3 regions of the Fundicoccus sp. Sow4_D5 genome follow, and region 1 is predicted to be linked to each of the others. Evidence: riboswitches for the same ligand, from Rfam matches in the RefSeq annotation. Region 1 holds a riboswitch; each other region holds the start of a gene.

Region 1 (10,921 bases):
AATACAATCGAATTTTGGTACTGCGACACAGAGACTTCGCCACCCGATAATATTTGAGTAACGACTGCCGCGGTCACAGCCATAATTGCTCCGACACTAATATCTTGCCCACCGGAAGCCGCCGTAACTAAGGTCATTCCAATGGCTAGAATAATTAATTCGGAAGCTCGGTTCATCACATCAATTAAGGAGCCATACAGCACCCCATTATTGATCGTAATCGAGAAGAAACTCGGTGACAGGATAAAGTTGATCACCATCATCAGCACTAACGCCAGAATCGGTAGAAATAAATGATGCGATGCCAGCTTGCTCAGCTTAAAGCCTTCTTTACTATTTGCCATGTTGCTTCTCCCCTCCCGCAATCGTCCAAATAATCGTTTCTTGGTCTAATTGACCGCCACTCAACTCGCCAACTTTGGCACCATCACGCATTACGACCATACGACTACAGGTTCGGATCATTTCTTCTATTTCGGATGAAATAAAGATAATCGCCATCCCCTTGGCTGCCAAATCAATAATTAGCTTTTGTATTTCGGTCTTAGTGCCTACATCAATCCCTCGTGTCGGTTCATCTAGAATCAATAACTCTGGCTGCGTCAATAACCAACGGCCGATAATGGCTTTCTGTTGATTCCCACCGGATAATTGTTTAATCGGTGTTTCACGATTGGCTGTTTTAATTTTCAACAACTCAATATAACGATCCGCAAACTCTTCCGTTTCTTTGCGACTGATTTGCTTGAACATGCCCCGCTTGGTCTGAAGTGCAATAATAATATTCTCGCGGACGGATAAATCTTCGAATATTCCATCTTTCTTCCGGTCTTCCGGCAGATAAGCAATCCCATACTTCATCGCATGAATCGGTGCTTTAAACGTCACCGCTTGATCTTTGATTGAGAGCTGACCACCATCTTGCGAATCTGCTCCAAAGATTGTTCGTACCAGTTCACTTCGGCCTGACCCTAATAAGCCAGTAATCCCAATCACTTCATGCGGGTGCAGCGTTAAATCAAAAGGCTTAATCGATCCCGTACTATATAAAGCCGTCGCTTGCAGTAAGGTTTGACTACTGATTTCCTCTTGAACAGCTTGACCTTCTTCTTTAATTTTTGCTAAATCATCAAAGTTTTTACCCATCATTTTCGCGACTAATTCAGCACGTGGTAAACGCTTCGTCTCATAAGCACCGACCAGCTTACCATTTCTCAAGACCGTAATCCGATCTGAAATTTCATAGACTTGTTCCAAGAAATGCGTGACGAAAACGATGCCTACGCCTCGTTCCTTCAAAGAAGACATCAAGTTAAATAACTTTTTCACTTCGTCATCATCCAGTGACGACGTCGGCTCATCTAAAATCAAAACTTCGCAATCCATATCCACTGCCCGCGCGATCGCAATCATCTGCTGAATTCCAATCGAACAATCACTTAATTGCCTTTGCGCATCAATTTTAATATCCAATTTCTCTAACAAGGCAGCTGCTAACTCATTCATTTTCTTCCAATCAATCATGCCCCACTTGCGAGGCTCACGGTCCAGAAATAAATTCTCCGCCACGGTTAAATTTGGCAGTAAATTGATTTCCTGGTAAACAGTTTGAATCCCACTTGTTTGAGCGGCTTTAGGTGAATCGAAAGAAACCGCCGTCGTCGCATCATTTAAATAAATATTACCAGAATCTTTTTCGTAGACGCCTGTTAACACTTTGATTAACGTTGATTTCCCAGCGCCATTCTCACCCATTAACGCATGAATTTCTCCTTTTTTCAGTTCAAATTCTACCCCACTAAGCGCCTTGACACCTGGAAAGTTTTTATCAATTCCAGTCATTCTTAATACCGTTTCCTTCATAAAACCACCCACTTTTCTTGCCCTAGCTACCGACGCCATAAACACTCGCTTCATTCAACGCAGATTCATAATAAACAAAGGAGCATCCGACTAAATATCAGACACTCCAGATTAAATTTAGATAAAAATTTAATATTAATATTCGCGAGCGTCAATATCGTCTTGAGTAATTGTTGTCGCATCAAAGGTCATTTCTTCAACATAAGCTAACTTATCAACTTCTTCGCCAGCTTCTAACTGTTGAATTAAGGCATCTACACGCACCCCGTGAAGCGGATTACATTCCACGTTATAGTTAATTTTACCTTCTAAAGTAGCATCAAGCCCCGCACGAGTTGCATCAAAGGAAATCACCACAATATCGCCATCAACCCCAACTGTTTTACCAGCTGCTTCAATCGCATCGATCGCACCAAAAGCCATGTTGTCATTTTCTGCATACACGACATTAATCTCTTCATGTTGCTTCAAGATACTTTCCATTACTTCTTGACCTTTAGCTTGTGTAAATTCGCCTGTTTGTTGAGCAATAATTTCCCAACCTTCGTTAGCTTCAACACCTTCTTCTAGCCCTTCAGAACGACCAATTTGAGCAGATGATCCAATTGTTCCTTGTAAATGAACAATCTTCAATTCTTCCGCTTGAGTTTCAAGCATCCACTCAACCGCTTTGTCACCTTCTAATTTAAAGTCAGATCCAACCCAAGCAGTAAACAGCGCGTCATCCGAGACATCAATCATACGGTCAACAATAATCACTGGAATGGCAGCATCTTGAGCTTCCTGTAAAACTGTATCCCAACCCGTTTCCGTAACCGGCGCTAGAACAATATAATCAACTTCTTGTTGAATAAAATTACGAATCGCTGTAATCTGATTCTCTTGTTTCTGTTGCGCGTCATCAAAAATCAAACGGTAACCATTCGCTTCAACGAATGTGTCTTGCATCGACTTAGTATTGGCTGTACGCCAATCTGATTCAGCCCCTACTTGAGAAAAACCAACAACGATTAAATCTTCAGCATGAACACTAGCAGGAAAGGCACCAAGAATGAATGATAAACCAAGGACGACTGAGACTAAGGTCATAAATCTTTTGACAATATTTTGCATATGAACACTCCTTGCTTTTATTGTTGAACGACTTGTTCATTTATATAATACAACTCAAACGCTTACATTAGTATGAATAATCATTGCCACAACATGACTTATTATTCTACACTGACACACAATCGGTAAAATCTTTCGAAATTAATGACTTATCATTGGAAAACGCACCTGGACCTCAAACCACTCACCCTCAACCGAACGAAAAGACAAACCACTCCCCCGGTCAAAATAGAGCCGCAACCGTTGATGCACATTCATCAAACCTAATTGGTTCAAGCCATCGTCGCTCGTCACATTCCTAGCCAAGTCTTCCAATTGACTTTGACTAACCCCTACGCCATTATCCCAAACACGAATAACGATTTGTTCCTCTTCATCAACTTCACCAGAAATGCGGATATGCCCTTTGCCACGCTTGAGTTTAATCCCATGATATAATGCATTCTCTACTAAGGGCTGTAAAGTCAATTTAGGAATTTGATAAGGATATAATGCTGGATCCAATTCAATGGAATACTCTAGTACATCGTTATAACGTATTGTTTGGATTTCCAAATAACTCTCAACTTGCTTCATTTCTGTTTCTAAAGTGATAATGTCTTTGCCATTACTTAAAGACGTTCGAAAGAACTCGCCTAGACTAGATACCATTTGAACGACTAATTCACTCTGCTTACTTTCAGCGAGCCAAATAATTGAGTCCAACGTATTATATAAAAAGTGTGGATTAATCTGTGCCTGCAACAACTCAAACTCCGTTTTACGTAATAGTTCCTGCTCTTGTGTCATATCAAGCAACAGCTGTTCTAGTTGCTGGCTCATCAAATCGACCCCTTGATCCAACTCATTAAATTCCACATTATCCGTCTCAATCGGAGCACTCGAGAAATCGCCCGAACCGACTTGTTGTGTCTTATGAATCAACTGTTTAATCGGCGAGACCATGCGACTGGTAAAGCGAACGGTTGAACGAGTGAGCGCAAACATCACAAGTAAATAAGACAGAATACTCAAACCAACTAGCCAGAAGGTTCTTTGTTGGATGACTTTTTGAATATTGGCTAAAACTTGCAATTCATCCGATATATAATCATTCATATAAGTTTCAATTAAATCGGTAATAATATAAATGTTATTCTCCAATGAAATCATGCGCTCATCATAGCCAGAGGTCTCAGATAACTCAATCATCACTTCATCTAAGCGATTCAACAAATTCAACATGCTTTGCAAGCGCCACTGGTTAGTCGAATCGGTGGTCGTTTCTTGTAGCCTGGCCACAATTTCAGAAGCTTGCACTATATCTTCTTGAGGCAGGCTTTGATAGTCTCTAGCGCCGACCACATAATAATACATTTCTAAATCAAGCTTATTCTTAAACTCGTTATTGAATTCGGCCGCTACGTTCGCATTCTGTAAAGAAGCATGATACTCACGATTGAAAAACATCATCATAACCAATAAAATCGCCATCATGACCGAAAACACTAATAGGCTCGAATAGGACCAGCGATTTAGTTGCTCTTTAAAAGACCGTCGTTTACCCTGACGCTGAAATTTTACGCGCTTTTCTTGAAATGTTTCAGCCATTTAAATCACCCCTTTACGATAGTTACCTGGGGAGACATTATGATATCTTTTGAATAAACGACTAAAATAACTCACATCACGGTAGCCGACGGCCAAAGCAATTTCATAATGCGTTTGATTAGTCGTTCTAAGTAATATTCTTGCTTGCCCCATTCTGACTTCCGTCATAAATTCCGTCACCGTCTTACCTGTTTCTTGACTAAAAATCGTCGTAAAGTGAGCTGGGCTAATATTCACACTGTTCGCAATATCCGATAACCTTAAATCAACCTCACCATAATGTTGATAAATATAAGCACTCGCTTCCTGAATTACGTCATAATAACGACTCTTCCTATGCTGATGACGCGCTACTAATGCATCCTTCAAGGCTTCTTTTAAATAAGTAACCAATAATTCTTTCGACGGTTCGTGTTCAAAAGCTAGCGGCAATTTAATCGATTGTTCTAACGCGTCATCTAAAGTGTGATCCAATGCTTGGATAAAGACTTGCAGCGCCATATACGTACTCAAAAACATGTATTGAACGAACGCCCGGCTTTGCCATTGAGTCTCGGACACATCTTTTAAAATCCGCTCGATAAAAGCAGGAATTTCCTCAAGCCTTCCTTCCAGTAGAAACTCGCTCAGCACTTTAGAATCGGTCCATTCTAATGGTATGTTCTCAAAAGACAGATAATCTAAGTCAGGTTCCCCCCCTGCCCTTGTGTCACCTTGACCACTCACCTTAGTTTCATCTACCAAGACCGCTTGCGCTAGGCCAACGTCTTTCGATGGCTTCTCAATTTTTAAGACCGAATTAATTCTAGGGGGATTATAAGAATAACTAATCTGCTGAGACTTGATTCGCCACCATTGTTCCAATAAGCGGTTGCGACCGATATTATAATACTCGGACACTTCGCTCAAACGGTCAAATGAATTCGTCGTCGCAATTAAAAAAACTAAATCATCATACTCTTGCTCGAAAAAACTTAGAATTTTAAACTCTGCCTCAAATGACCTTGCTTGAATTTCTTCATTGGCCGCCAACAAAAACACGGTCAATTCACTACTACTTTTATACTCAAATAAATTCGGAATCAACGTCAACGCCTCAATCATCTCTTGACGAATCCGCTCAATAATAGTCCAAGAAAAACCAGCCAAAACACCCGGATCCTTCGGTTGAATCATGATTAGCACTAATTTATAATGATCTTTCAACACATCTAACTGCAAATGATTGGCCTGCTCAAGCAAAGAGAACACTTCCTTTGAACCCGTCATCAACTCCTCAAAGAATACACGTCGCTTCTGATTGAACGCTTCTTGCTGCAGTAAAGCCAGCGACGCCTCCCGTTCCACCATCTTTAATTTTTCCTCACGAATTTTCACCAACAACTCGGTCAACTGAGCCTTCGTAATCGGCTTTAACACATAATGCTCAACCCCAATATTAATCGCCTTTTGAGCATACTCAAACTCATCATAACCACTCAAGATAATAATTTTCGTATTCGGATAATGTTGCTTGATAATCCGACTCAAAGACAAACCATCCATGAAAGGCATCCGAATATCCGTAATCACTATATCAGGCTGCAAGTCCTGAATCATCGGCCAGGCCAACTCACCATCCGCCGCTTGCCCAATCACCTCAAACCCTAACTGATGCCACTCAACCAACTTCAGCATCCCCTCGCGAATCAACTGCTCATCTTCTACAATAAATACTGTAAACATTCGCTTCTTCCCTTCATCTATATAAACTAATAGGCACACACTCTATCATTAATCATAAACTTTTCACACGGTAAAAGAAAGCGTTTTAGGAAATGAACTCACCCCCAGTAAAAAACACCCCTTTAGGGAAAATAAGTAACCGCTCCACCTAAACTAACCGAAATTTAACGCAGCGCCTTCCACCTCCCACACGATTAGCAGCTACACGAATGAACGGGCGGAAGATTAAGAATGCTAATAAAACAACACACGCCTACCTTCTTCATTAAAGATCATCGCCTAGTTCGACTATTTATCTTTTCGCCAAATCCCACCACCAAAAAAAGAAGCACCCTCCAATTGTCTGGAGGGTGCTTCTTATGAAAGGTCTATTAATCATTAGGACAGGCAGAATTAGTCTTACACGGTAATCATCTATTGATGTCTTATCATTTCCACAAGACATCGAAGCCTATAAAGGGTGCGTGTGTATCTGTTTTTAAAAGATAAGCTCATGATGAATGATAGGCAAACAGTCTAAGACCCTGGCTTACTTATCAAGCGATTCTTGGTGAAAGCCACAGACTTTCGATTGCTAATAAAGCGACTGATGACAGATCCCACACATCTTACTAAAGATTCAATCCCTCGCTCACTACTACTCTCAAAGCTTATAATAAATGCAACAACCGAGTGGCGATACTAAAGTATATCATCAAACCAAAGGTATCGTTGATGGTCGTAATAAATGGACCTGAAGCAACGGCTGGATCGATTTTCAACTTGTTAATTAGAATCGGAATCACCGAACCCACCACTGTTGAGATACTCAACGTAAACCATAGGGAAACGCCGATAATAACAGCCAATAAACTATTGCCGTAGAAAATCGCGACAACTAAACTTAACGTCATGCCAGCTGCCGCACCTAAAATTCCTCCGACTAAGAATTCTTGCCAAACGACTTTGCCTAAACTTTCACCTTTACGATTATCACCGATGGTAATCTTACGCACAGCTACGGCTAAAGATTGCGTGCCGACATTACCGGCTGAATCCATAATAATTGGAATAAAGGCAGCTAATAAGACTACTTCATTTAACGTTTCTTCAAAAGAATTAATAAGCGTCGCACTAATCATTCCCAAGAAAATCAGAATAATTATCCAAGGTAATCGCGCTCGCGCGATACTCCAGGTCGTTTCTTCAGACGAGACAGGTTGTTTAGATTTACTAATCGCAGCAAATTCATTGAAGTCTTCGGTCGTTTCTTCAACAATAATATCCATCACATCATCGACCGTAATAATCCCCAACATCTTGCCCGCTGTATTTATAACAGGCAGTGCCACCAAGTCATAGTCTTGCAACAATTTGGTTGCTTCTTCTTGGTCTGCGCTTGAATCCACAGACACAAGGCGTGTCATCATCACTTCGCCTAGCGTTTGCTCTTGTGCATGTAAAATTAAATCACGCAAAGAGACCACTCCATTAAGCTTTCCCGCCTGGTCAATGACATAAATATAATACACCATTTCTACTTCTTGAGCGAGTCCTCGTACACGTTCTGCCGTTACCTTAATCGTATCTTCAACTTTGCCTACCAAGAAGCTTTTGTTCATCACTGAACCAGCCGTTTCCGGCTCGAATGCCAATAACTCTTCTATTATATATCGCTTTTCTGCCGGCAATAAATCCAGCAGTATGTTTGAGTCTGAATCTGGCAGATAATTCAAAAGCTTCACCACATTATCGCCTTCCATATGCGACAACAATTGGCTAATATAAGACGCCGTAAAAATTTCATACAACTCGCTCTGCTCGTCCAGCGTCATCCATTCGAATAATTTAGCAAACTCACTCGGCGATAAGAAATTTTCGATTTTACGTTTGTTTTTGGGATACAGCGCATGGAATAAATCCATTTGGTCTTTTACGTGTAACCGGAAGAATAGCTCCCGGAATGTTTGACGCTCGTTATGTTTGGCTGCTTTGAAAATTGCTTCGTAATTCATCATATCAATCAATCCTTCCAGAAGGTGCATCCTGGCACCCTTCTTTTTTACTATTTAATGCTTTAAATAAACACCTTATTGAATCCGGCCTGGGGTCCATACGCCTCACCTCCTAGAATTTTCCAAACAAAAAACACGCCCCGAAGAGCGTGTTTATCTATAGACTGATCCCATAAAAAATCTGCTCCTCTTCGTCGAGTTTTAGCTCTGTATAGCATAGGGAAGCCCCAGCTGCATTAAAAACTTCCTTAATTCGAAAGTTCCTGTTAACCCATTGGCATCTTTGGATGTTTCTGGGCAGCAGCATGTCTCTATACAGTAGCCTCACCTAACAAGGCTATTTAATTATCATACTTAACCATTATACCTAAACCAGCCACTGAAGTCTAATCAACAAGATAACCCTCTTGCCTTCTCAGATAATCACTCAGGGAAAATAAGCATCATCATTACCTAAACTAAACGTAAACAAAGGCCACAAGCCCCACCGCCCAGAGCCAATAGTCTCTAATCGAACGAATGGGCGCACATATAACTAGCAAGACTCTAACCACTAGTTGACCAACGTTATTTTCAACCCACTGTCTCATTCTAGTTTTCAAGCTTTTATAAGTTTCTCTTTTGATTAGGCTACACTAAGTTAGACAGTAAAATTATGGTCTAGTAGAATGAAATAAAAGAACTAATGTGTTTTATATTTGAGTTTTTTCACATCTGTGTATTATAAATAGAATGACTTAGTGTTTTTATTGAATTTAAAGGCCTCAAATAAATTAACCGGTTGTCTTCTCAAATAAATTAATTGACTCGTAATGTCTTCAATCAATGAAGCGTCTAACCATTTATTCTACGACAGCAACTCAGTTAAAAACAACTGCCACCCGCATAATACGAGTCACAGTTCATCTTTTATTAGTCAGCATACAGCCACCTTCTAAGGCTTAACCTTTCGCCGCTCCACTCATCGTCAAGCCCTTGGACATATGATTTTGGGCGAAATAATATAGGATAAAGGTCGGCATCATGTTAATTACCGATTAAGCTGCCAATTGGCCATAAGCGGCATACCCGTATTTGCCAAAGAATTGATATAAAGTAACTGATGCTGGTAATTTACTAGGTGAGGATAATAAAATATAAGGCACAAAGAAATTTCCCCAGCTGCCTATATATGTAACTATTGCTACTGTAAACACGCCAAGTGTCATCAGCGGTAAGATAACCCGTCTGATTCCTTCCAATCTCGAAGCTCCGTCAATCCAGGCGGCTTCCTCCAATTCAGGCGATACGCCATCCATAAAGTTCTTCATCATCCAAATACCAAAAGGTAACTGAGACGCGGTTAAGAAAATCATCGTAGCTAGTGAAGAATCCGACAGCTAGTCAGATTCTATTTTTAACGTGTTAACTCAGCAATCCAGTTGACATGTTAAACTATCTAACGTATTAACCCACTTCTCCAGTTGGTACATTAAAATAATCTTCACCAAAAAACGAACCAACCTGCGGAATTCCTCCGACAGATTGGTTCGTTATATATTATATTACTGACCTAAACCACTAGGCTTTCAGTTTCCAGTCCTCGAAAACCAAATCTGTCCACTTGCTATCCCTACAAGCCAGCTGCTTCCATTGCGTTATTCAAGGCTTCCATAAAGGCATTAGAAGAAACACTTGCTCCAGAGACAACTTCTAATTCAGCTGTTTGGGCTTCAAGTGCCTGCTCGGCTAACTCATTCATTGCTTCAACCCCAATGCCAGCTGTTTCGGATTGTTCGGTGATTTGAATATCAACTACTTGATCACCTTCAACAGTAATTTGAACTTTCACACGTCCACCAAAGCCATCATTGGATTGTCCTTCAAAGACATTATCCGCCGCCGGCCCTGCTTCAGCATCAGCATCAGCATCAGCTTCTTCCACCTCAAGCTCACTCTCATCACTAGCTAACCAAGCGTCAATTTCTGCGACTTTCTCAGAATGAGGCATGGCTGCTTGACTCAAGTTGCGTTGTGAGAAGTATTCGGCTTTATTCGTTTTAGTCAACGTGTTGGTTTCTTGTCCCGCAAAGTCTTGATTGAGACTCGTATCCGAAGTTGCTAGTCCAGATTCATCAACCGAAACGGCAGATTTACCCGCAATATAACCACTCGTTAAGACGCGACCTAGACCGTGAACACGCATCCCACCACTTGCTTCACCGGCCGCAAATAAATTAGGAATCGTTTGGCCATAAATATCAATCACTTGCATATTACCATCAACGCGAATACCAGCTAAGGTATCATGCATACTTGGCGTCGCCCAGAGTGCATAGAAGGGTCCTTCTTCAATTGAATGAACCAGTGTTTTTTCACGTTGCCAATCCTCATCATAACCCGCTTCAACAAAACCATTATAACGCGTTATGGTTTCTACCAAAGTTTCTGCATCCATTTCGACTTCTTCATGGTATTTATTGACCACCATCGCCGCTAATTCTTCTAGAGTATCGGCTTTAAAGGCATAACCTTCCGCATAGTCAAGAACTCCTTCGCCGTCGATATCCCAGCCATTACGCTCAACAGCTGCTTGATCCATAATCGCCCATAAAGGACCACCATAGGCTTCCGCATTGCCATCACCTTCAAGGTCA
Region 2 (10,921 bases), on a different contig from region 1:
ACCAATCGTTTCTGCAAATACTCGGTCAAACAGCGTGATTTTTATTTTAGGATAAAATAACCAAAAGACACTTAAGACTAAGACAGTGACCATCAGAATTAATTCTACATCCGAACGCATCAAAAAGGCAGCTTGTCCCATAATATAAGTATTTAAGCCAGCAAAATTGACCGTTTGAAAACGAGGGCTCGTCTGAACAATATTATAAAGTAATAGACCTAAACTAAATAAGGACGATAAAACCAAAGCGAGTATACTCTCATATGGGAATTGACTATATTTTCGAATAAAGCCGATCAGCCAGAAGGCAATTAAGCCAAAAACGATGGCCCCTAAGAGTAAGACGCTCGTTTGACGCGTTTGAAAAATCATAAAAGCAAGAATCACGCCAGGATAAACTGCATGACCAATCGCATCTCCCAGCTGACTTTGTTTTTCTAAAACCAGTGTCGTACCTACAATGCCAGAAACTAAACCGAGTGCCATACTCCCCAAGGCGACCACCCAGAAAAAGTAGTCAAAAGTAAAATTACTAACCATGATGAACACTTCCTTTTTTCTCCATGTGATTATCTGAATAGAATTCACGACTGGTCGTGATGCCGTGATAAGTTGTATGGATGTTTTCAGGTGTAAAGATATCTTGGATAGAACCACTAGCAATCAATTGACGATTAATCAGAATGACCGAATCAAAGTATTCCGGTACGGTATTCAAATCATGGTGAACTGTGATACTTGTTTTACCACCTTGTTGAAAAGCAATCAGTTGATCCATTATCATCTGTTCACTTTTAAAATCAACACCCGCTAGTGGTTCATCTAAGAAATATAGATCAGCATTCTGGGCAATGGCCCGTGCAATAAAGACACGTTGTTTTTGTCCACCGGATAGCTGATTAATTTGACGTGCTTTTAAATCGGTTAGTTGCATTTTTTCTAAGGCTTCGTCGACCACTTGTTTTTGTGTTTGTGTAATGCGTTGGAAGGCCCAACGCTTTGATGTGACACCCATTAACACCACGTCATAAACTGTAGTTGGGAATTGCCAATTTACATCGGAAGTTTGCGGAACATAAGCAATCCGGTGGCGTACTTTAGCTAAAGGTTCGTCAAACAAGTGGATGCTTTTACTGTTGGCATTGACTAAGCCAAGAATCGCTTTAATAAGAGTCGATTTACCAGCTCCATTGGGCCCGACAATGGCTGTGCGAACATTGTAAGGTAAGGTAAGAGAAACGTTATCTAAAGCGCGTGTTTGTTGGTAATGTACGTTTAAATCTTCTATTGTCAGAATGTTCTTTTGCTTTGCTTGATGCATGATAAAATCCCCCTAGAGATAGTGTTCATTTCGTCAAATGCTTGACGATTAAAGAAACGTTGTGTTTGTACATGTCGATGTAATTGTCATTTGCTTGGCCACTCGCAGCTAAAGAATCTGAATACAAGGCATTATCCTCACCACCAACGACAATCACTTCACCACCTAATTGACTTACGCCTTCTTGAAGTTTCTCCATCGCCTGTGGGTTAGATGTAGTGTCTAAGAAGATAGCCGGTATTTGATGTTCAATGATAAACTCAACCGTTTGAATAATAGCTTCGTTAGACACTTCAGCTTCAGTACTAATGCCTTGTGGTGCATAGACCGTGAAGTTATTCATTTGGGCAAAATACTCAAAGGCATCATGCGGTGTGACTAAAATCCGTTCGTCAACGGCAAGTAAGGCGATTTGCTCATCAATCCATTCACCTAATGCGTCGAGTTCTGATATGTATTCAGCGGTGTTCCTTGTATATAAGTCGGCATGTTCAGGAAAGGTATTCATTAAATGATCACGTGCTGCTATGACGGATTGTTTATATAAGTCCAAGTTGAACCAATAATGTGGGTCAATTTCGTTAGAGTCTTCTGCGACAAAAATTAGCTGTTCTTTGGGAAAGTTGTCTGTGACAGAAAAACCATAATCTTCCAGAGCGGTTGCCATTTGTGCTTCAAAATTTAACCCGTGATAAAGTAATAGATCTGCTTCAAGTATTTTGGGTAAGTCACGAGCAGACGCGTTATACAGATGTGGGTCACCACCTGCCGGGATAATCAGTGAAATATCAACTGTATCTTCTGCGATGCGTCTCACAATATCTTCAAGGAAACTGGTTGTGACAGTGACTTTAAGTAAAGACTCCTCCTGTGCCTTGATTGGTAAGGTTGTTGACCTCAGTGCGCAAGTAAACAAAAGTAGTAGAACAATGATTGGGCGAATGAATAAGAATTTTGTTTTGATAAACATTTGAAAGCTCCTTTTAATAAAGTCTAGCGAATGTTTTAGGTGCACCTAAAACTTATCTAGTGACATTATAACTTGAGCAACTTTTAAAATCAATAGGCGCGCCTAAAAAAAGAGATTGATTTGTTTCACAATAAAAAACATGATAGAATAAAGGTTGCATTGAATGAATCAAGAAGGGGTGAGGGCTTGTCACAAAGTCGAGAAGATTATGTGAAATTTATTTATGAACATTCCTCAGGCGATTCGGTATCGAATAAGATGATTGCCCGAGGCCTTCAGGTTTCGCCGCCTTCTGTTAGTGAGATGATTCATAAGTTAGCCAATGAAGGTTTAGTCAACTACCGACCTTATTATGGTGCCAAACTTACTGAAGCGGGTGAGAATATGGCGAGAGAATTGATTCGAAAGCATGAGATTTGGGAATATTTTCTTGAGCATAAGTTAAATTATACAAAGGAAGAAGTTCATGATCTGGCTGAAATTTTAGAACATTCCACGCCGCTAGACCTGGCCGATCGTTTGGCTGAATTCATAGAGTATCCCAGTTTTTCGCAGGTTCCACTTGAAAGGGAGTTAGACGATGGCTATCCATAAAACCTTACGTATGAATCAATTGTTTGATTTTTACCAAGCTCTGTTAACCGAGAAACAACAACAAATGTTGGAGTTATACTATGAAGAGGATTTGTCACTAGCTGAAATTGCGGAACACTATGACATTAGTCGACAAGCGGTTCATGATAATATTAGACGCGGTGAAAATGCACTCGAAGATTATGAAGCAAAGCTTGAATTATTAGGACGGCGAACAGCGCGTATGACGATTTTTTCGCAATTAGATGTATTAGAGGACGTGCCTGAGGCTGTTTGTACTTTATTAAATCAATTAAAAGCAATTGACCTCACTTAAAACGAGGCAAATAAAAGATTATCCAAGTTAAAGGGGAAATAACATGGCATTTGAAGGATTATCCGAAAGACTTCAGTCAGCGATCAGCCAAGTCGGAACTGGCGGTACTATCACAGAAGCTGACTTAAAACAGATGATGCGCGAGATTCGTCTCGCATTACTAGAAGCTGACGTCAACTTTCAAGTTGTAAAGACTTTTGTTAAAAGCGTTAATGAGCGTGCTTTAGGGTCTGACGTTTTAACGTCACTATCACCAGCACAACAAGTACTAAAAATTGTAGATGAAGAGTTAACAGCTTTAATGGGCGGCGAAAGAGAACCGTTAAACTTCTCGAAGATGCCACCAACGGTCATTATGATGGCTGGTTTACAAGGGGCTGGTAAAACAACAACGGTTGGTAAATTAGCGAAATATGTGAGCGAAAACGGCAAGAAGAAACCTTTATTAGTTGCGGCTGACGTTTATCGTCCTGCAGCGATTGATCAATTAGAAACGATTGGTCGTCAATTAGGTTTTGAGGTATTTAGTCGTGGTACTGAGGCGAATCCAGTGGATATTGCATCTGAAGCGGTCAGTCAAGCACGTATGAATGGTAACGAAGTGGTTATTATTGATACGGCCGGTCGTTTACATATCAACGAAGAATTAATGGATGAGTTAAGTAATATTAAACAAGCCGTTAGCCCGGATGAAATTTTATTAACGGTTGATGCGATGACAGGCCAAGATGCCGTCAATGTTGCTCAATCATTTAATGAAATATTGGATATAACTGGGGTTGTTATTACGAAGTTAGATGGTGACACTCGTGGGGGTGCTGCTTTATCCATCCGTTCAATTACAAACAAGCCGATTAAATTTACGGGTCAAGGAGAAAAACTTGATGCTTTAGAACCATTCTATCCAGAACGTATGTCAAGCCGTATCTTAGGTATGGGTGACATGATGACTTTAATTGAGAAAGCTCAAAAGGACTTCGACGAAGAGCGAGCGGCTGAAATGGCCGATAAGATTAAAGATGCGAGCTTTGACTTTAACGACTTCATCGAACAGATGGAACAAGTGACTAAGATGGGATCAATTAAAGATATTCTAAAAATGATTCCTGGTATGAGTAAAGTTCCAGGAATTGACGAATTAAGTGTAGACGATAAAGACATCGGTCGTGTAAAAGCGATTGTCATGTCGATGACTCCAGAAGAACGTCAAAATCCCGACATCATTTCACAAAGTCGCCGTCGCCGTATTGCAAAAGGGTGTGGTCAAACATTAGCAGAAGTTAACCAAATGATCAAACAATTTAACCAGTCACGTGACATGATGAGTCAAATGTCGAATGGTAAGACAGGCGGCATGAAGAAAATGATGCGTCAAATGCAACAAATGGGCGGCGGCGGTGCCATGCCTGGAATGCCAGGTATGCCAAGCATGAATGACCGCGACTTCATGACACCAGAACAGCTTCAAGCTGAAAACGAACAGAAGAAATTACAACGTATGTTGAAAAAGAAAAAGAAAAAACGCTAAATTTAACAGCCACCTGCTTGTCTTGAAAATGACGAGGAGGTGGCTGATTTTTGTAATATAAGGGCTTATAAGTTTTATGTTGATTTACTAAGCTGTGTACTTCACTCAACTTATTGTTTTCAAAGGCAGAGGTCGCTTTCAAAGCCTCACTAATGTTCGTGCTTTTCCGATTGAATCGAAAAAGCTTTCGAAAACAAGTCGCTGAGCTAGGTTGAGTATTCCAACAAAAGTGACGCTGTATTATCTAGTCAAGAATGCTGAAGTTCTTGGAATTATCCGAGGTTTTCTGACGTTCCGTTAGGCGTCCAATGGCACGTGGCTCTTTCCATGACGTTCCGTTAGGCATCCAATGGCATGTGGCTCCTACCATGACGTTCCGTTAGGCATCCAGTGGTGAGTTTAATAATGTTTTAGCTAATTCCATCCGAACGGTGACGTTTGGATTAACGATTTGTGAAGTATGCAAATCACCGGCTAAGGATAGTAACATACCTGCTTGATTTAGTGTCAAATGGCTAATTTGAGTGATCAAGTCTGTCATATGGTCAATCGCCAATTGGCTTGCGGCTTCCAATGTTTCGCGCGATCCAAGTGTAATCCATAAATCATCAGTTTCTATTAAAGGTAAAGGTAGTGTGAAATCTTTAAGTACTTCGACTTTAACTGTGACTTCGCCGGCAATTTCTAAACCAGCTCCCATTATCTCGCCGTCTCCCATCGTGGCATGTAGATCACCCAAGGCTAAAAGTGCCCCTTCAACATTAACAGGTAAGTAGAGTATACTGCCTTCTGTCATTCGTGTCGTATCAAGATTTCCACCGTGATCATGAGGCGTTCCTGTATTAATTCCTTCACCAGCTGGAGCAGTGCCGATGACTCCAATCATTTTACGTAAAGGTATTTGAATACCTTTGTAGTCAACGTGTGTGTCTGAGACTGGACAAATAATGGTTTCTTCAGCTTCTATGCGATGTGCTAAACGACCAAGGCCAGGGGCGGTGACAATCGCTCCTTTATCGGCAAGGCTAATTTTTTCAATCGTTACTTTTAAAACATCACCAACTTCTGCACCTTGAATAAACAAGGGTCCGGTAGCTGGATTTACCTGACTAAAATCAATCGAACTCACTAAATCATCTTCAGTTAACACAGTATTCGAAAAACAATCTAAGGTTTCAAAAATTACTGTTTCACCATTATCAGCGGTTAAAGCGGGGGCATTATGACGATCCATTGTAAAAATTACATGTTCACTCGAAATTTTCATTAAGTTTCCTCCTTGATTTGCCTATACTATTAGTATGGTTAGCTGTTAGGCAAAAGTCAAAGTTAATGGTCACAGAAATGGTAAACTAAACTTAAAGAAAAAATGCTAATTAAGGCTTGACCTTAACGTAACGTGAAGGTTTATGCTATAGAAGAGAGGTGAGGTAATGGAATATTCAATTAGTCAGTTAGCAAGAATTTCAGGAGTGAGTGCACGCACTCTGAGGTATTATGATGAAATAGCGTTGTTGAGGCCCAAACGAATTAACTCAAGTGGTTACCGAATTTATGGAGCGAAGGAAGTCAATTTGTTGCAACAAATACTATTCTATCGTGAAATTGGAATTAATCTAGAAGAAATTAAGGCGATAATTTATGCAGAGGATTTCAATCTTCAGGAGGCTTTAGAAAATCATTTACTTCAACTATCTCAAGAAAAGAAGCGGATTGAACGTTTAATGAGTACTGTGAATGACTCAATTCAAGCGCTAAAAGGAGAGAGAACAATGACAGATAATGAAAAATTTGCGGCTTTTAAACAAGAACTCATTGACGATAATGAACAGAACTATGGTCAAGAAATTAGAGCAAAATATGGAGAAAAAACAGTTAATGCTTCAAATGCTAAAATGGCGAACATGACCGAAGAGCAATGGTTGGAGTTTCAACATTTAGGTGAATCAATCAATCAGAAGTTGGCGATTGCGATATCGGATGGTAATCCAGCTAGTGAATTAGCTCAAGAAGTCTGTGAACTACATCGACAATGGTTACTATTTTCGTGGCCGGAAGGGCATTATAGTCCTGAAAAACATTATAATTTAAGTTTGATGTATGTGCATGATGAAAGGTTTAAGGCTTATTATGATGGGATAACACCAGGTGCAGCTGAATTTTTACATAAAGCGATTGGTATTTATACTGCTATGGAAAATTAGGTGGCTGTTTGGTCAAGAAGACAGGAATGTCATTCGATGATGATCTATAAACGAAAAGAACCGTAAACAATCCTAATACCTTCGTGTTTAAAATAGGACACTTCTTTACTTAAAAAAATTCCGAGTTGACAATAATATTTACTGCTGTATACTGTTGAGTTGTAAAGTAATTACATAAAATTTTAAATGATTTGTTAGGCGAGGCTCCGCTACAAACACAGGCTACTGCCCAAAAACGTCGAGAGACACCAATGGGTATAACAGGAATTGTCGATATAAGGCTCTTCTTAACGTAGCTAAAAATAAACAACTGTTTATTTTTTACGTTGTAACGTGCTAAAGCTCCACGAAGAAATCACAGAAGCTTTTTTTGTGCACTTTTGAGCCCTCACTAACGATTAGTGGGGGATTTTTTGTTTTTATTTTATAGTTTATGAATGTTTGATGGGAGGGAACAATATGGTAAAAAGTTGGATCTAATAAACAATCTATTAAGTTGTCGTTTAGGTTACTTACGAGCAGTCGCTCAAGCATTAAAAGGAGGTTGAAAACAAATGGATGATAATAGTCGAAAGAATCGCAGCTTTAGGCGGAAAATGAATCAAAAGAATATAAACAAGTTATTATCTATTTGTTTGTAACCACCTGAAAATTAACTGCCTGAAGCCCAAACATAGAAGGAGGCAAACACATGTTATTACTAATAATTGAGTTGGTTGTTTTTATTGGTATTGCACTGTTGTTACTAAATCACTTCTGGGGAAAGAAGGTAAAATAATATGACAAAAATGAATAATAACCGTAAAGTGGACTACAACCGCTTTGCAGAAATGAACATAGCTGAAATTATGCAAGAATTTAAAACAACGATGCAAGGTTTCAGCGAAGAAACAGCAGCAGAAATTAGAAAAGAATTTGGTAATAATGAAATTGAGTATGGTGAGAAAACACCATTGTGGTTAACAGTACTAAAAGCGTATTTCACACCATTTACCTTAATTTTATTAGCATTAGCTGCAATCTCATTTGTGACTGAGTTTATCTTAGCAGATGCAGGTGATAAAAGTTTGGTAACTGTATTGTTAATTGTAGTGTTAGTTGTGATTAGCGGTACGATGAGCTTGATCCAATCGGTTAAGGCAAATGATGCAGCGGAAGAATTACAACAAATGGTAAAAGTTACCACGGCAGTAAAGCGTGATGGTCAGTACCAAGAAATTCCATTACAAGATATTGTCATGGGTGACTTAATCAAGTTATCCGCGGGAGACATGATTCCAGCTGATTTACGAATCATTCAATCAAAGGACTTATTCGTATCACAAGCTTCACTAACAGGGGAAAGTTATCCCGTTGAAAAGAAAGCAGAGTTAGGCACAGAAGCTTCCGATAGCCCAACAAACTTAGAAACTTTAGCGTTTATGGGGAGTAACGTTATCAGTGGTAGCGCTGAAGGAATGGTAATTGCTACAGGAAACAGTACAATGTTTGGTCAAGTTGCTAAAGAAGTTACGGCAGACGCACCTAAGACAAGTTTTGAAATTGGCATCGAAAAAACATCGCATTTATTAATTCGTTTCATGTTGATTATGGCACCCTTAGTTGTGTTAATTAATGGTGTAACGAAAGGTGACTGGTTACAAGCGTTACTATTCGGTTTATCTGTAGCCGTTGGTCTAACACCGGAAATGCTACCAATGATTGTAACAACGAACCTAATTAAAGGTTCTAATGCAATGGCTAAGGAAGGTACTATCATTAAGAATATCAATTCAATCCAAAACTTTGGTGCGATTGATGTGCTATGTACAGATAAAACAGGAACCCTCACACAGGACAAAATAGTACTCGAATACCACTTGAACTTAGAAGGGCAAGAAGATGAAAGAGTACTGCGTCATGCTTACTTAAACAGCTACTATCAAACTGGTTTAAAAAACTTGATGGATGTTGCAATTATTGAGGCAGCCAATGAAGAACTGAACACTAATGCAATCATTTACGAAAAAGTTGATGAAATTCCATTTGATTTTGCACGTCGTCGTATGAGTGTCGTCGTTGAAGATACGAATGGTAAAACTCAAATGATTACCAAAGGTGCGATTGAAGAAATGCTCGCAATCTCTGACTACGTGGATTACGCAGGTCAAGTATCGCCTTTAACCCAAGAAGCTAAAGAGATGGTGTTAGAAAATGTGCGTCGTTTAAATAATGATGGTTTCCGTGTAGTAGGGGTCGCTCAGAAGACAAACCCAAGTGTTGTTGATGAGTTCTCAATTAAAGATGAAGCCAATATGGTGTTAATTGGGTATCTAGCTTTCTTAGATCCACCGAAAGAAACAACGAAAGCAGCGCTTGAAGCTTTAAAAGCCCATCAAGTCGAAGTGAAAGTGTTAACCGGAGATAATGCACTCGTAACTCAAGCAGTTTGTAAACAAGTAGGAATTGATGCGTCTAAATACATTACTGGTGAAGAAGTAGCTCTTTTAAGTGAAGAAGAATTATCAGTTGTGATAGAAGAGCATTCAATTTTTGTCAAACTAAATCCAAGTCAAAAAGCGACGATTACGCGTTTATTAAGAGAAAATGGTCATGTCGTTGGTTTCCTTGGTGATGGAATTAATGATGCACCCGCAATGCGTGCAGCGGATGTTGGAATTTCCGTCGATACAGCAGTTGATATCGCTAAAGAGTCCGCAGATGTGATTTTATTGGAAAAAGACTTAATGGTTTTAGAAAGAGGTATAGTATCAGGGCGTAAGATTTTTGGGAATATCATGAAGTATATTAAAGCGACGACAAGCTCAAACTTTGGGAACATGTTCTCTGTGTTGATTGCAAGTATTTTCTTACCGTTCTTACCAATGATGCCGATTCACTTATTATTCTTAGGCTTAATTTATGATGTATCATGTATCGCAATTCCTTGGGACAAAATGGACGCAGAATACTTAGAAGAGCCTAAGAAATGGGATTCAAATAGTATAGGCAAATTTATGTTCTGGTTTGGTCCAACAAGTTCAATCTTTGATATTACAACTTTCGCCTTATTATTCTTTGTAATGGCGCCTCAAGTATTAGGTGGAAATTACGGAAGTTTAAATGAAGATGGCCAAGAGTTATTTATGGCTTTGTTCCATGCAGGTTGGTTTGTGATGTCATTATGGTCTCAAACAATGGTATTATATGCGTTAAGAACGGAAAAGTTACCATTTATTCAAAGTAACCCATCCGTACCATTTTTCTTAGTAACGATGTTAGGAATCGTAGTAGGGACTATTGTACCGTTTACTGAGCTTGGTACTTCGATTGGTTTAGCAAGTTTGCCAGGCAACTATTGGATTGGATTAGCCATTACGTTAGTGGCATACATCGCACTCGTAACGGTTGTAAAAAACTGGTATGTAAAATCGCATGGTAATCTATTATAAGCATTAAGACAAGAAACAGCTGTCATAAAAAGCAGCTGTTTTCATTATTTTGACTTGCGTCGTACGTATAAAACTGTATAATAATTAAGGCATTGCACATATTTTAAAAAATATTTTAATCTGTAAAGGAAAAAAGCTTTACAGCTTAAAAATAATCTGCTAAAATATGTAATTGTGATCGATATTAACCGGAGGTGAATTAAAACAATGGCAGTAAAAATTCGTTTAAAACGTATGGGTGCTAAGAAAACTCCTTTCTACAGAATCGTAGTTGCTGATGCGCGCGCTCCACGTGATGGCCGTATCATCGAGAAAATTGGTACTTACAACCCGTTAACTAATCCTGTAACTTTAGAATTAGAAGAAGAATTAGCATTAAAATGGTTAGCAGATGGTGCACAACCAACTGATACAGTTCGTGACTTATTATCTTCTAAAGGTATTATGAAAAAATTCCATGAATCAAAACAATCTAAATAGTAAGGCTTAAAGCAAATGTTATCTTAGTCAACAAACAAAGGATGATATTATAATGCCAAATATAGAAGCTTTAATAA
Region 3 (10,921 bases), on a different contig from region 1:
TGGTATAATTATTTGGTTATCAGTATGTTGTGCATTTATAACTTGACTAGGACCAATAATAAATAAGATTATTGATAGCATACTAATAATCATTGACATTTTTTTGTACTATTCATACGTGTCATCCTTTCTGGTAGTTTTAACTGAGCTTAAGCATATATTTTCCATAAAATACTAATTTCTTTTGAATTCACTTAATTTTTTCCTAATATGATAATTCCTCCTCTCCAACATTATCCCGATATTCTGGATAATTCAAACTAACGTCTACACGTTCTGTCAAACCACCTAGCATTAAGCATACACAAAGCCCAAGCAACCAATAAGCATATTTTTTAATAATACCAACTCCATATTTGTACTTTAACATGGTAACAAAAAAATATCATGATAATTCCAATATATATTGTCTTATCTCACATCAAAAGGAGATGATATTTTGTCAACTATAGGTGCTGTATTTAGACACTTAAGAAAAGCAAAAGGGATGCCCCTTAAAGAAACAGCAGACGGGATAATCTCCTCACAGTTTCTTTCAGAGTTTGAACGAGGTCATAGTAGTATTTCTGTTGGGAACTTTTTTCACTTCTCGATAAGATAAATGTTCAGATAACTGAGTTTAAAATTCATTCAGATGAACTTACCGAGCACACTCAACAACATTTTCTCTCTCACTATGGGAAAGCTTATCGCTCTCGCAATGTTGTAAAACTTAATGAATTAATTGATTCTCAAAATAAACTATATAGGAATTTTAAACTGCCTCGCTTTCAACATAATGTCATTATTTTAAAACAATGTCTAAACCAATCAACTAATTTGCCTTTTAATCAAACAGACGCCAATTCAATTTATCACTATTTACTTAATTGTGAAGAATGGCATTACTATGAAGTCTGCCTCTTTGGTCATAGTATTTTCTTTATGAGTCTTGCTCAAGTTGAGAAACTGACTAGAACGGCCTCTCAAAAAGCTCATAAATATGAAAATTTACTCTTAAATCCCTCAACTTTTGCGCTTGTTATGATGAATGTGATTGACTATTTTCTAGAAGCTAACCACTTGGCTCCTGTTAGTCCATTAATTAAAGAAGTGGACCGTGTATTAGTCAATAAACGTTACTTTTACGATAAGAATCGTTTAAACTTCCTGAAGGGCATCTATAAAATTAAAACAGGGGCGCTCGATGAAGTAAGGAACTCTGTCAAGAAGCCATCCGCTTAATGAGCCATTTCGGTGCTATAGAAGTTGCGAACATTCTTCTGACAGAATTTGATGAATTGCTACTAAAGACACAATCCAAAGTTACTTGAGAACTTTCAGATATAATAACAATTACACTGCATTTGATTATCATCAAATTTAAAAATCTTTCACCAATCAACAACAAAGACCGCACCAAGCTTGTTAATCAGCTTGATGCGGTCTTATTTATTCTTCTTAATATGCTAACTTATGTCAGCCCTTGCAGTGATTGTAGACGGTACATGTCATAATACGTACCTTCCAAGTCAATCAACTCATCGTGTTTGCCTTGTTCAATCACGCGTCCTTTATGCAGGACGTAAATCTTGTCGGCATTCTTAATGGTCGACAGACGGTGAGCAATCACCACTAGGGTGGCTTGTTGTCGTATTTTTTCTAGACTGCTTTGAATGTACTGTTCCGTTTCTGTATCGATATTGGCAGTCGCCTCATCTAAAATAAGAATACGTGGCTGGCGTAATATCGTACGGGCAATATTAATCAACTGCTTTTGGCCAGCTGACAAGGACGCACCGCCTTCGGTGATTGGCGACTCATACCCCGCTTCTAGCTCACTAATGAATTCATCAGCACCGGTAAATTTAGCTGCTTCAATGACTTCTTCGTCAGTATAATCCCCATGCAAGCGGATATTGTCATAGAAGTTGCCATAGAACATAAAGGCATCTTGTTGAACTAGACCAATTTGCGAACGTAAACTCTTCTTATTCATCTGACGAATACTCTGTCCATCAATCATCACTTGACCACGCTGGAATTCATAAAAACGCATCAATAAATTAATGATGGTGCTCTTACCAGAACCTGTATGACCCACAATCGCAATCATCTCACCCGGTTCAGCATTCAACTCAATCTCACGTAAGACATCAAACGCCCCATCATAAGAAAAAGTTAAATCTTGAATGGTTATGCGTCCCTCGATCGCTTTATCAATCATTTCCGTCGCTTGTTGAGGTTCAGTCTGATCACTTGCTAAGAGTGCAATACCACGTGAAGCAGCGACTAAGCCATCTTGGTAGACACTTAAACTATCTAGCATACTACCAATTGGACGAAAGAATGACTTCGTATAAGAGGTAAAAGCATAAATAATCCCGACATCCACCACTGTTCCACCCAGTAATTGTCCTGCAAAAATCCAGATTACAATCACTAAGACGATTTGTTCAATTAAATTAATCGCGGGCATCAATAACAGTGCATTCATTTTAAACATATTCGTCCGAGCAATTAAGTACTCTTGATTAATCTTATCAAACTCAGCTTTCATACGCTCTGTTTGATTAAATTGCTGAATTAACCACATGCCCATCGTCGATTCACTCAAGCGAGCGTTGACTTGCCCAAGCGCTTGACGCATACGACGATAAACGACGGTACTAATTTTCTGATAAATATAGATTAAGCCTAGGACTATCGGAATAAAAGCCATAAACACCCAAGACATCGCTGCATTAAGCGAAAACATCGCCACTCCAATCGTTGCCGCATTAATAAATCCATCGAAGAAGGTTAAAAAGACATTCCAGAATTCTTTAATAGTCTCCGTATCATTCGTCACACGCGACACCACTTCACCGTTTGGCGTCACATTAAAGTAATCTAAACTCAAACGACCTAATTTATGGTAAATATTATTTCGCATATTCGCCACGGTTCTTTCGGATGCCATCTTAAAGGTGTAGTCTTTGACATAAACAATGACCATTCTTAACATCAAGAGGCCGAAATAGGTTCCTGACACCCATAAGGTGATTTGAAGCGTAGCTGAACGGCTACTCAAGTATTGGTCAATATAACGCTGAATAATAATCGGTAAGAAAGCGGACAAACTTGACGCGACAATCATTGCGACAATCGATCCCGCAAACCAGAGTCCTTCACTTTTGGCAAAAGAGAATAAATAACCGAGAATCGTCGTTTGTTCTTTTAGTGAGAAGCTTGTCTGTCTTTGTTTCTCTTTACTCATTCGCTTCACCACTTTCTGATAATTTCTCCTCTAATTGTTGTTGAGTAAACATATTATCATACCAACCTGCCTGATCAAGAAGCGCCGCATGATCGCCACGTTCGCTTACACGACCTTTGTCCAAGACTAAGATTTCATCCGCATGCATAATTGAACTGATACGGTGTGTCGCAATAATCGTAATCCCTTGTGTTCTAAATGCTTTTAAATTCGCCAAGATTCTTTGTTCGGTTTTCGCATCGACTGCCGATAAGGCATCATCCATAATTAAAATTTGCGGCTCCATTGCCAAGGTTCGAGCAATCGCAATCCGTTGTTTTTGCCCACCCGATAAACTGACGCCACGTTCCCCGACTAAGGTATCATAGCCTTGCGCAAAGTCGAGAATATCTTCATGCACATCCGCCAACTTCGCAAAACGCTCAACCTCTGCTTGTGTCATATCTGGACGTCCGAAACGAATATTATCGCGGACTGTCGTTGAAAACAGTAAATTATTCTGAGAGATATAACCCACACGGTCATTTAATTCCGTTAAGTCAATTTGCGCAATTGGCTGACCATCAATTAAAATCTGGCCATCTTCGATATCAAAGTTACGCACTAACAAGGAAAACAGCGAACTCTTACCCGATCCAGTTCGACCCACAATCCCTAATGTTTGATTGGCTGTTAACTTAAAGTCGACATGTTCTAAAATCACTGCGTCAGAATCCGGGTAGCTAAAACTTTCAATATTAACCGCTAGATCATGATAAGCTAAACCACTGACTGCATCGGACGCGTTTTCAACCTTTGCATTCACCGATAACAAATCGGTGACACGGTCGTAACTGACATTCCCTCGTTCCATTGTATTGACCAAACGTCCAACTGCCAATAAAGGCCAAGTCATATTCCCAAGATAACTGAAATAAGCAATTAATTGACCAATCGAAATTCGACCATTCTGGACAAAATACGTCCCAAAAGCAATCGTCAAAACATACGTTAAGCCCGTAATCACATCAATTACTGGCGTGTAAGCTGAATCAATCAGGTAAACTTTTCGATTCTTTTCAACGACATTCTCTGTTTCTTTTACGAAATCTTGGTAATCTTCCTCTTCTTCACCAAAAGCTTTAATGACTTTCATGCCCGAGACGCTTTCTTGGACGTGATCGTTCATTTTTGAGAAAGACTGTAAAGATCCATGAAAATGCTTGTTAATTAATTGGCCTAAATAACGTGCTACAAAAATTAACAAGGGAAAAGGTAGAATTGTCACTAAGGTTAACTGCCAATCGATTAAGAAAAACATCGAAAGCAAAGTGAACAAAGTAATAAACAATGAATCCACCAAGGTCATAATGCCTCCACCAGCCACAAAGCGTAACGCCGCTAAGTCATTGGTCGCGTGTGCCATCAAATCCCCCGTACGATAATCATTGTAGAATTTTTGGTCCATTTTCGTAAAGTGACTAAACAAACGATTACGCATAATCGCTTCTAGTAAAGTAGAGTTGCCAAATAAATTACTACGCCACATATAACGCAGGCCGTACATCGACACGCCAATCGCCAACAAAAAGCCTGTTTGTTGAATCAAGCCATCCCACGAAATGGTTCCCTGTGCCATTTGGTCGACTAAACGCCCAATAATTAACGGAATCATTGCGGATAAAATCGCACAAGCGATTAAGCCACCAATGGCTAAACTGTAGGTTTTCCAACGCATTTTGAAAAACCATCCTAACTTTCTAAATATCGCGAACATAACTTCCTCATTTCCTAAAACATTCTAATCATTATTATAACAAATTGTTCCAAGGTCTTAAAGAGCCTTGAAAACTAATCATGAGGTCTTCACTACCTTGACTATAATTGTGGGTATCAATCAGCTATTGTTAGTTAAAGCAGACAGGCTTTTCTTTCATATTTTGGCTGATGAAAAACTCCCTTTCACTGAAGTAAGGGAGTCAACGATTTATAATAAATGCAACAATTGGGTGGCAATCGAAAAGTAAATCAATAAGCCAAACGTGTCATTAATGGTCGTGATGAACGGTCCAGAAGCGACCGCTGGATCAATGTTCAATTTATTGATTAAAATTGGAATCACTGCGCCAACCACAGTTGATACGGACAATGTGATCCAGAGTGAAATACCGATGATTAAGCCCAATAAGCTGTTGCCATAGAAAATTGCGACAACTAGTCCTAAAGTCACCCCTGCTGCCAAACCTAAGATAGCTCCGACTAGAAATTCTTGCCAAACGACTTTGCCTAAGTGATTCCCTTTACGGTTCTCACCAATCGTAATTTTCCGAACGGCTACCGCTAAAGATTGGGTTCCCACGTTACCGGCCGAGTCCATAATAATCGGAATAAAGGCTGCCAGTAAGACGACCTCATTCAATGTTTCCTCAAATGAATTAATTAATCCGGCACTAATCATCCCTAGAAAAATCAGAATAATGATCCAAGGCAGCCGTTCACGAGCGATACTCCAGGTTGATTCTTCGTTAGTCGCTTGTTTCTTCGATTTACTGATGGCCGAAAATTCTTTAAAATCTTCAGTCGTTTCTTCGACAAGAATGTCCATTACATCATCAACCGTAATAATCCCAAGAATTTGCTCGCTAGCATCCGTCACCGGTAGCGCAACTAAATCATACTCCTGTAAGAGTAGGGCTGCGATTTCTTGGTCTTCGGTCGCACGGACTGATACAAGTCGTGTTCTCATTATTTCACCCAAAACGGTTTCTTCGGCGTGCAAAATTAAATCACGTAAGGAAACAACTCCCGTTAATTTTCCAGAGTTATCCACCACGTAAATATAGTAGACCGTTTCAATTTCTTCGACTAAGCGGCGAACGCGGTCAGTGACATTCTTGATTGTTTCTTCGACACGCCCAACCAGGTAACTTTTATTCATGATTGAACCGGCAGTTTCAGGTTCAAAAGCCAGTAGTTCTTCAATTGAGTGTCGCTTGTCTGTTGGAAGTAAGTCGAGCAATTGTGTGGCTTCTTGATCAGGTAAGTAGGTTAAAAATTTTACAGCATTATCAACTTCCATATATGACACGAGTTGACCAATATAGTCTATTGAGAAAATCTCATGTAGCTCTTGTTGTTCGCTCGGCGTCATCCATTCAAATAATTTAGCGAACTCGTCCGGCATTAAAAAGTCTTCAATTTTACGTTTATTCTGAGGATATAGGGTATGAAATAAATCCATTTGGTCTTTCACGTGGAGTCCGAAGAATAATGCTCGGAAGCCCTCACGGTCGTTTTGCTTAGCTGCTTTAAAAATTTTTTCGTAATTCATCATTCGTTTCATTCCTTCCAAAATAGAGTGCTCGGGCACCCTGCTTCTTGATTATTTATTGTAATATTTCTAAATTTGCACCTCTGAAAATCGGGACTTGGGTCCATGCTCCTCACCTCCTGGAAGTTTTCTAAACACAAAAAAAAGCACACCCCAAAGAGTATGCTGATTGATATAGATTAATTTACTATAATCGTTAAAAAACGCTGCACCTCTTCGTCGAGTTTTAGCTCTGAACAGCATAGGGATTTCCCAGCTGCGTTAAAAATTTCCTTAATTCGGAAATTCCTGTTGACCCATTGGCATCTTTGGATGTTTCTGGGCAGCAGCATATCTCTAGTTCAGTAGCCTCACCTAACAAGGTTATTTAATTTTGTGGTGTTGTAGTGTTGTGGTCATTGACAACTATTTCATTGTAACTGATTGACAGACAATTTTCCATCTAAAGTCCTTAAAACTCCTGATATACGGCCGGATTCTGGTCTTTATTACGACCATCTTCACGGGTTAACGTACTCATCAACGCGACTTCTTCTGTCGACAAGTTAAAATCGAAGAGTGATAAATTTTCTATTTGGCGAAGGATGTGTCCTGATTTAGGAATCGGTAAGGCACCTAGTTGCAGTAACCATCTTAGGACAATTTGTGCATTACTACGATTGTGCCGCTTGGAAATTTCAGTTATAATTGCTTCATTTAATGAAGCGTTCTGGCGTCCTAAAGGACTCCAAGCCTGAGTGATGATTTTATTTTCTTGGTCAAATTCGAGTTGGTTTGCCTGATTAAAGTAAGGATGCAGTTCAACTTGATTAATGACCGGCAGAATTCCTGTTTCGTCTTCCAAACGTTGAATATGTTCCGGAAGAAAATTACATACTCCAATCGAACGAACTAAACCGGCTCTTTGCGCATCAATTAAGGCTCGCCAAGCTTCCACATATTTGTTCTCCTTTGGGTTCGGCCAATGAATCAAATATAAATCAATGTAATCCAAGCCAGATCGCATCACCGATTCTTCAATCGCTTCAAAGGCTAGTTGATAATCATGATGGCGCCCTGCTAATTTTGACGTGAAGGTGATTTGATCACGGGGAACACCACTGTTGCGAATTGCCCGTCCGACCGTCCCTTCATTCTCGTAGTTAAAGGCTGAATCCAGCAAACGGTAGCCTACATTCAGTGCTTGTTCAATTCGCCTTGAGCCATCGACTCCTTTTAATTGATAAGTCCCCAGCCCAACTTTTGGAATTTGAAATCCATCTGATAATACATAATGTTCAGTCACGTTATCCCTCCTTGTTTAGGGCTAGTATAGCATGAAAGGAGGCAGGTTTTGAAGTTTACGGGCCTTGATTGAGTGTTGAGTGGGATTTAATCGGGACAGCTCCTAGTCACTATGGATAGGCTGTCTGGATACGCATTGGCTGGAAGGTGCGTCCGTTTTTTTTAGCGATGTCTTTGAGTTAGTGGCTCACCTAATCGCTCAGCCAAGTTTTAGTGGCTCACTTCCCACAAAAAACACCCAACCCTCTATTAGTAACTAAACTCCTAGATAATTACAGGGGTAAATCTTTCTTAACAAAAATAATATTTGACGCTATATAGAGAATTAATGCAATTGCGCCTAAAGCAATTAAACCCCAGCCAAAGTCTCCACCCGATAGAATCGTCTCTGTATCAAATAAACTTGTTAGTGTCAGATACTTGAGCGCACCTGGGCTATCCATTAACTGCTGAACCATAGTAATTAAGAAGAAAGCAAATGGTACCCCACCACCGACTGCTAAGGCAAAGCCCGTTCGGTTGAAAAAGGTGGACGCGAGGAATGAGATAGAACTCATTGCTAGGATTGTTAGCAACAGTCCTAGCATCAACCATAAGTAGACTTCTAAATCGAACTCTAGCGCAATATCGACTGAACGTGCAGAAGATACCATCCCGTGATTCGCCATGTTAATAACTTGTGCTTCAGATAAGCCAGTTGCGTCAGTGGCAGCTTCTAAAGCAATCGGATCCTTCATTAAAGTCATATTCTCACTGACTTGCTCAGCATTAATCTTTAATGCGTCTGCTGAAGAATCAATGACCATTTGCAATAAGAGTTTGGCATTGTCTTCCGTTACGATAACTGGCAGTTGCCTTTTATCCTGCATCTGTTCTTGTGCTTCGCTATCCTGACTAGTTTCTGCAGCTGCCCGATTCATTACTGTTTCTGTTCGCGCGAGTTCAGGTGCCAGATTTTCGTCTAAGGCTATAATTTCCTCGCTAATAAATTGGTGATAATCATTTACGGAAATCCCATGTATCTTCGCGCCGACATTCAACGCCTCATTGCTTGATAAAATCATAGCTGGATTAGCGACTAATTCTTCTACAGTAATTTCTATTTCATCACCTTCTATGCCGTTTGTGTCTTCATAAAAATCAAACCGTTCATCAGTAATAATGGTCGCTGTCGCTTCATATGAACGGTCTCTAATGATGCTTTCTAAATAAATGCTATAAGCCTCTGTGTCCATGTCGCGTGCAACAGCTGCTTCTCGCATCGCTTGCTTATCTTCTTGAATCAAATATAAACGTTCTGAAATATACCGTTCATCAAGATTTAAAGCGTTTGAGGCAGCCCGAATATCATCAGTTATCGGATAGCCCGTAACATTCCGGTAAGTTATTTGTGAAGCCGCCAAACCTACTAAACCGATTACACTGTACATTAAAATGACTGATAAAATTAGATAGAGGGATTTAGTGAAAATCACGCTTGAACGTTTAATCGGCGTTGACAGAGTATAGGCCATCGAACCAGAGTCCACCTCATTTACGACAAGATTATTAGCCGTAAATACGACATAAACAATCCCAAGAATAACGGCTATCAATTTATAAAAGTTTTCTAAGCTCCCTAAAAGGCTGGTCATGGAAGACAGAATATTAGAAAAAGCGGTTCCTTCCGCTGCCGCCGCAATTGATCCGTAACCGGCTGCGTCATAATTAACGATAAAACCCGCTAGGATGACCGAAGCTACGATTGTAATGATCAGTGACAACTTCCAATTAACTTGAATATTTTGTTTGAATAATGGTTTAGAAAACACTTATATTTCCCCCTTGAATGCTTCAGTGATGTAGTCTTCAAATGACACTTTAATTTCTTTAAAATAGACCAAAGAAAATTGTTTGAGATCTCGGATGAGGCGGTTAATGTCCGCATCATGAATTTGCACAAAAACTTGTAAATCATCTAGCTTTATCTGATCAAATTGATAATTTAAGTTTAAAAAGCGGTCAAAATCTGGCCGGTTGTAAAATTCTAGTCGATAAGTTTTATTTTTGTTATAACGAATCGTTGCCATATCAATGACTTCAATTATTTGGCCCTCACGAATGACGGCTACTCGTTCGCAAACTTCTTCAACTTCCTGAAAAATATGACTCGACATAAAAATTGTCTTCCCTTGCTCTTTTTCTTCTTTTAATAGGTCAAGAAAAACTTCTCGCATCAAAGGGTCTAGGCCCGTTGTCGGCTCATCCATGATCAGAATGGCTGCATCAGAGGCAAACGCTGATACAATGGCTGTTTTCTGTTTCATTCCTTTACTCATCGAACGAACTTTAGCCCTCACATCCAATTGAAAGAGCTCACTCAGTTCTTTTGCACGTTGCCAGCTACCTTTACCAGATAAATAGATTTGTTCTTTTAGAAAAGCTTCGCCAGTCGTATTACCAGGGAAGTTAATTTCTCCAGGGATATAGGACACATAGCGTTTGACTTCAGCACTGCTCTTAGTAGCATCCAACCCATTAATGATGATACTACCTTCGTCTGGTTTCAGAAAACCCATCATATGCCGAATGGTCGTCGATTTTCCAGCTCCGTTGACTCCAACAAAACCATAAGTTTCTCCTTTTTCAATGGCTAATGACACGTCAAAAATCCCCCGTCCTTTACCATAATTTTTCGTTAGATGGTTTATCTCAATGTAAGCCATAACGTAAATTCTCCTCCCCATCAGCGATCGTTTTCTTACGATCATAGAAGTCCATAAAATAATCTTCTAGTGTAAATTTTATTTCCGAAATAAATTGGACCTCAACCTCACTTAATTCAGTAAAAAGTTGCTGCAACTTCTCATCTGTTAAGTTCAATTTGATTTGATTTTGTTCGGGTCTTTTAATTGAAATCATAAATGTCGTTTGAGTCAAAAACATCTGATAATCTTGAAAAGTAGTGAACTCTATTTTGAAAGCTTTGTTTGTATTTCGTTTTAAGTCATTGGCTTCAATGGTTGAAACGAGCTGTCCTTCCTTAATGATGCCAATTCGATCACACGTTGCCTCGACCTCACTAAATATGTGGCTAGACAATAAAATCG

Evidence for each region. Region 1 has a riboswitch for magnesium ahead of mgtE (magnesium transporter). Riboswitches for the same ligand answer to the same signal wherever they lie in the genome.
Region 2: linked by a shared signal. The riboswitch ahead of mgtA (magnesium-translocating P-type ATPase) and the one ahead of mgtE (magnesium transporter) in region 1 are both predicted to bind magnesium.
Region 3: linked by a shared signal. The riboswitch ahead of mgtE (magnesium transporter) and the one ahead of mgtE (magnesium transporter) in region 1 are both predicted to bind magnesium.

The regions. Positions count from the first base shown of each region.
Region 1 is NZ_JBQKLF010000012.1:48,205-59,125, reverse strand. Features, by position in the region: gene ACTQ45_RS11925 (ABC transporter permease) at 1-344, opposite strand, end outside; gene ACTQ45_RS11920 (sugar ABC transporter ATP-binding protein) at 334-1,917, opposite strand; gene ACTQ45_RS11915 (ABC transporter substrate-binding protein) at 1,999-2,976, opposite strand; gene ACTQ45_RS11910 (sensor histidine kinase) at 3,118-4,566, opposite strand; gene ACTQ45_RS11905 (response regulator transcription factor) at 4,567-6,291, opposite strand; gene mgtE (magnesium transporter) at 6,942-8,288, opposite strand; M-box (ykoK) riboswitch at 8,466-8,628, opposite strand; gene ACTQ45_RS11895 (ABC transporter permease subunit) at 9,323-9,640, opposite strand; gene ACTQ45_RS11890 (FAD-dependent oxidoreductase) at 9,898-10,921, opposite strand, start outside.
Region 2 is NZ_JBQKLF010000001.1:448,155-459,075, forward strand. Features, by position in the region: gene ACTQ45_RS02190 (metal ABC transporter permease) at 1-540, opposite strand, end outside; gene ACTQ45_RS02195 (metal ABC transporter ATP-binding protein) at 533-1,321, opposite strand; gene ACTQ45_RS02200 (metal ABC transporter solute-binding protein, Zn/Mn family) at 1,347-2,291, opposite strand; gene ACTQ45_RS02205 (metal-dependent transcriptional regulator) at 2,478-2,885, shown strand; gene ylxM (YlxM family DNA-binding protein) at 2,872-3,201, shown strand; gene ffh (signal recognition particle protein) at 3,245-4,729, shown strand; gene ACTQ45_RS02220 (acetamidase/formamidase family protein) at 5,109-5,996, opposite strand; gene ACTQ45_RS02225 (MerR family transcriptional regulator) at 6,163-6,933, shown strand; M-box (ykoK) riboswitch at 7,117-7,295, shown strand; gene mgtA (magnesium-translocating P-type ATPase) at 7,713-10,364, shown strand; gene rpsP (30S ribosomal protein S16) at 10,572-10,844, shown strand; gene ACTQ45_RS02240 (KH domain-containing protein) at 10,897-10,921, shown strand, end outside.
Region 3 is NZ_JBQKLF010000004.1:87,168-98,088, forward strand. Features, by position in the region: gene ACTQ45_RS06645 (hypothetical protein) at 1-93, opposite strand, end outside; gene ACTQ45_RS06650 (Rgg family transcriptional regulator) at 625-1,224, shown strand; gene ACTQ45_RS06655 (ABC transporter ATP-binding protein) at 1,454-3,238, opposite strand; gene ACTQ45_RS06660 (ABC transporter ATP-binding protein) at 3,231-4,994, opposite strand; gene mgtE (magnesium transporter) at 5,205-6,551, opposite strand; M-box (ykoK) riboswitch at 6,754-6,917, opposite strand; gene ACTQ45_RS06670 (aldo/keto reductase) at 7,000-7,833, opposite strand; gene ACTQ45_RS06675 (ABC transporter permease subunit) at 8,105-9,643, opposite strand; gene ACTQ45_RS06680 (ABC transporter ATP-binding protein) at 9,644-10,537, opposite strand; gene ACTQ45_RS06685 (ABC transporter ATP-binding protein) at 10,524-10,921, opposite strand, start outside.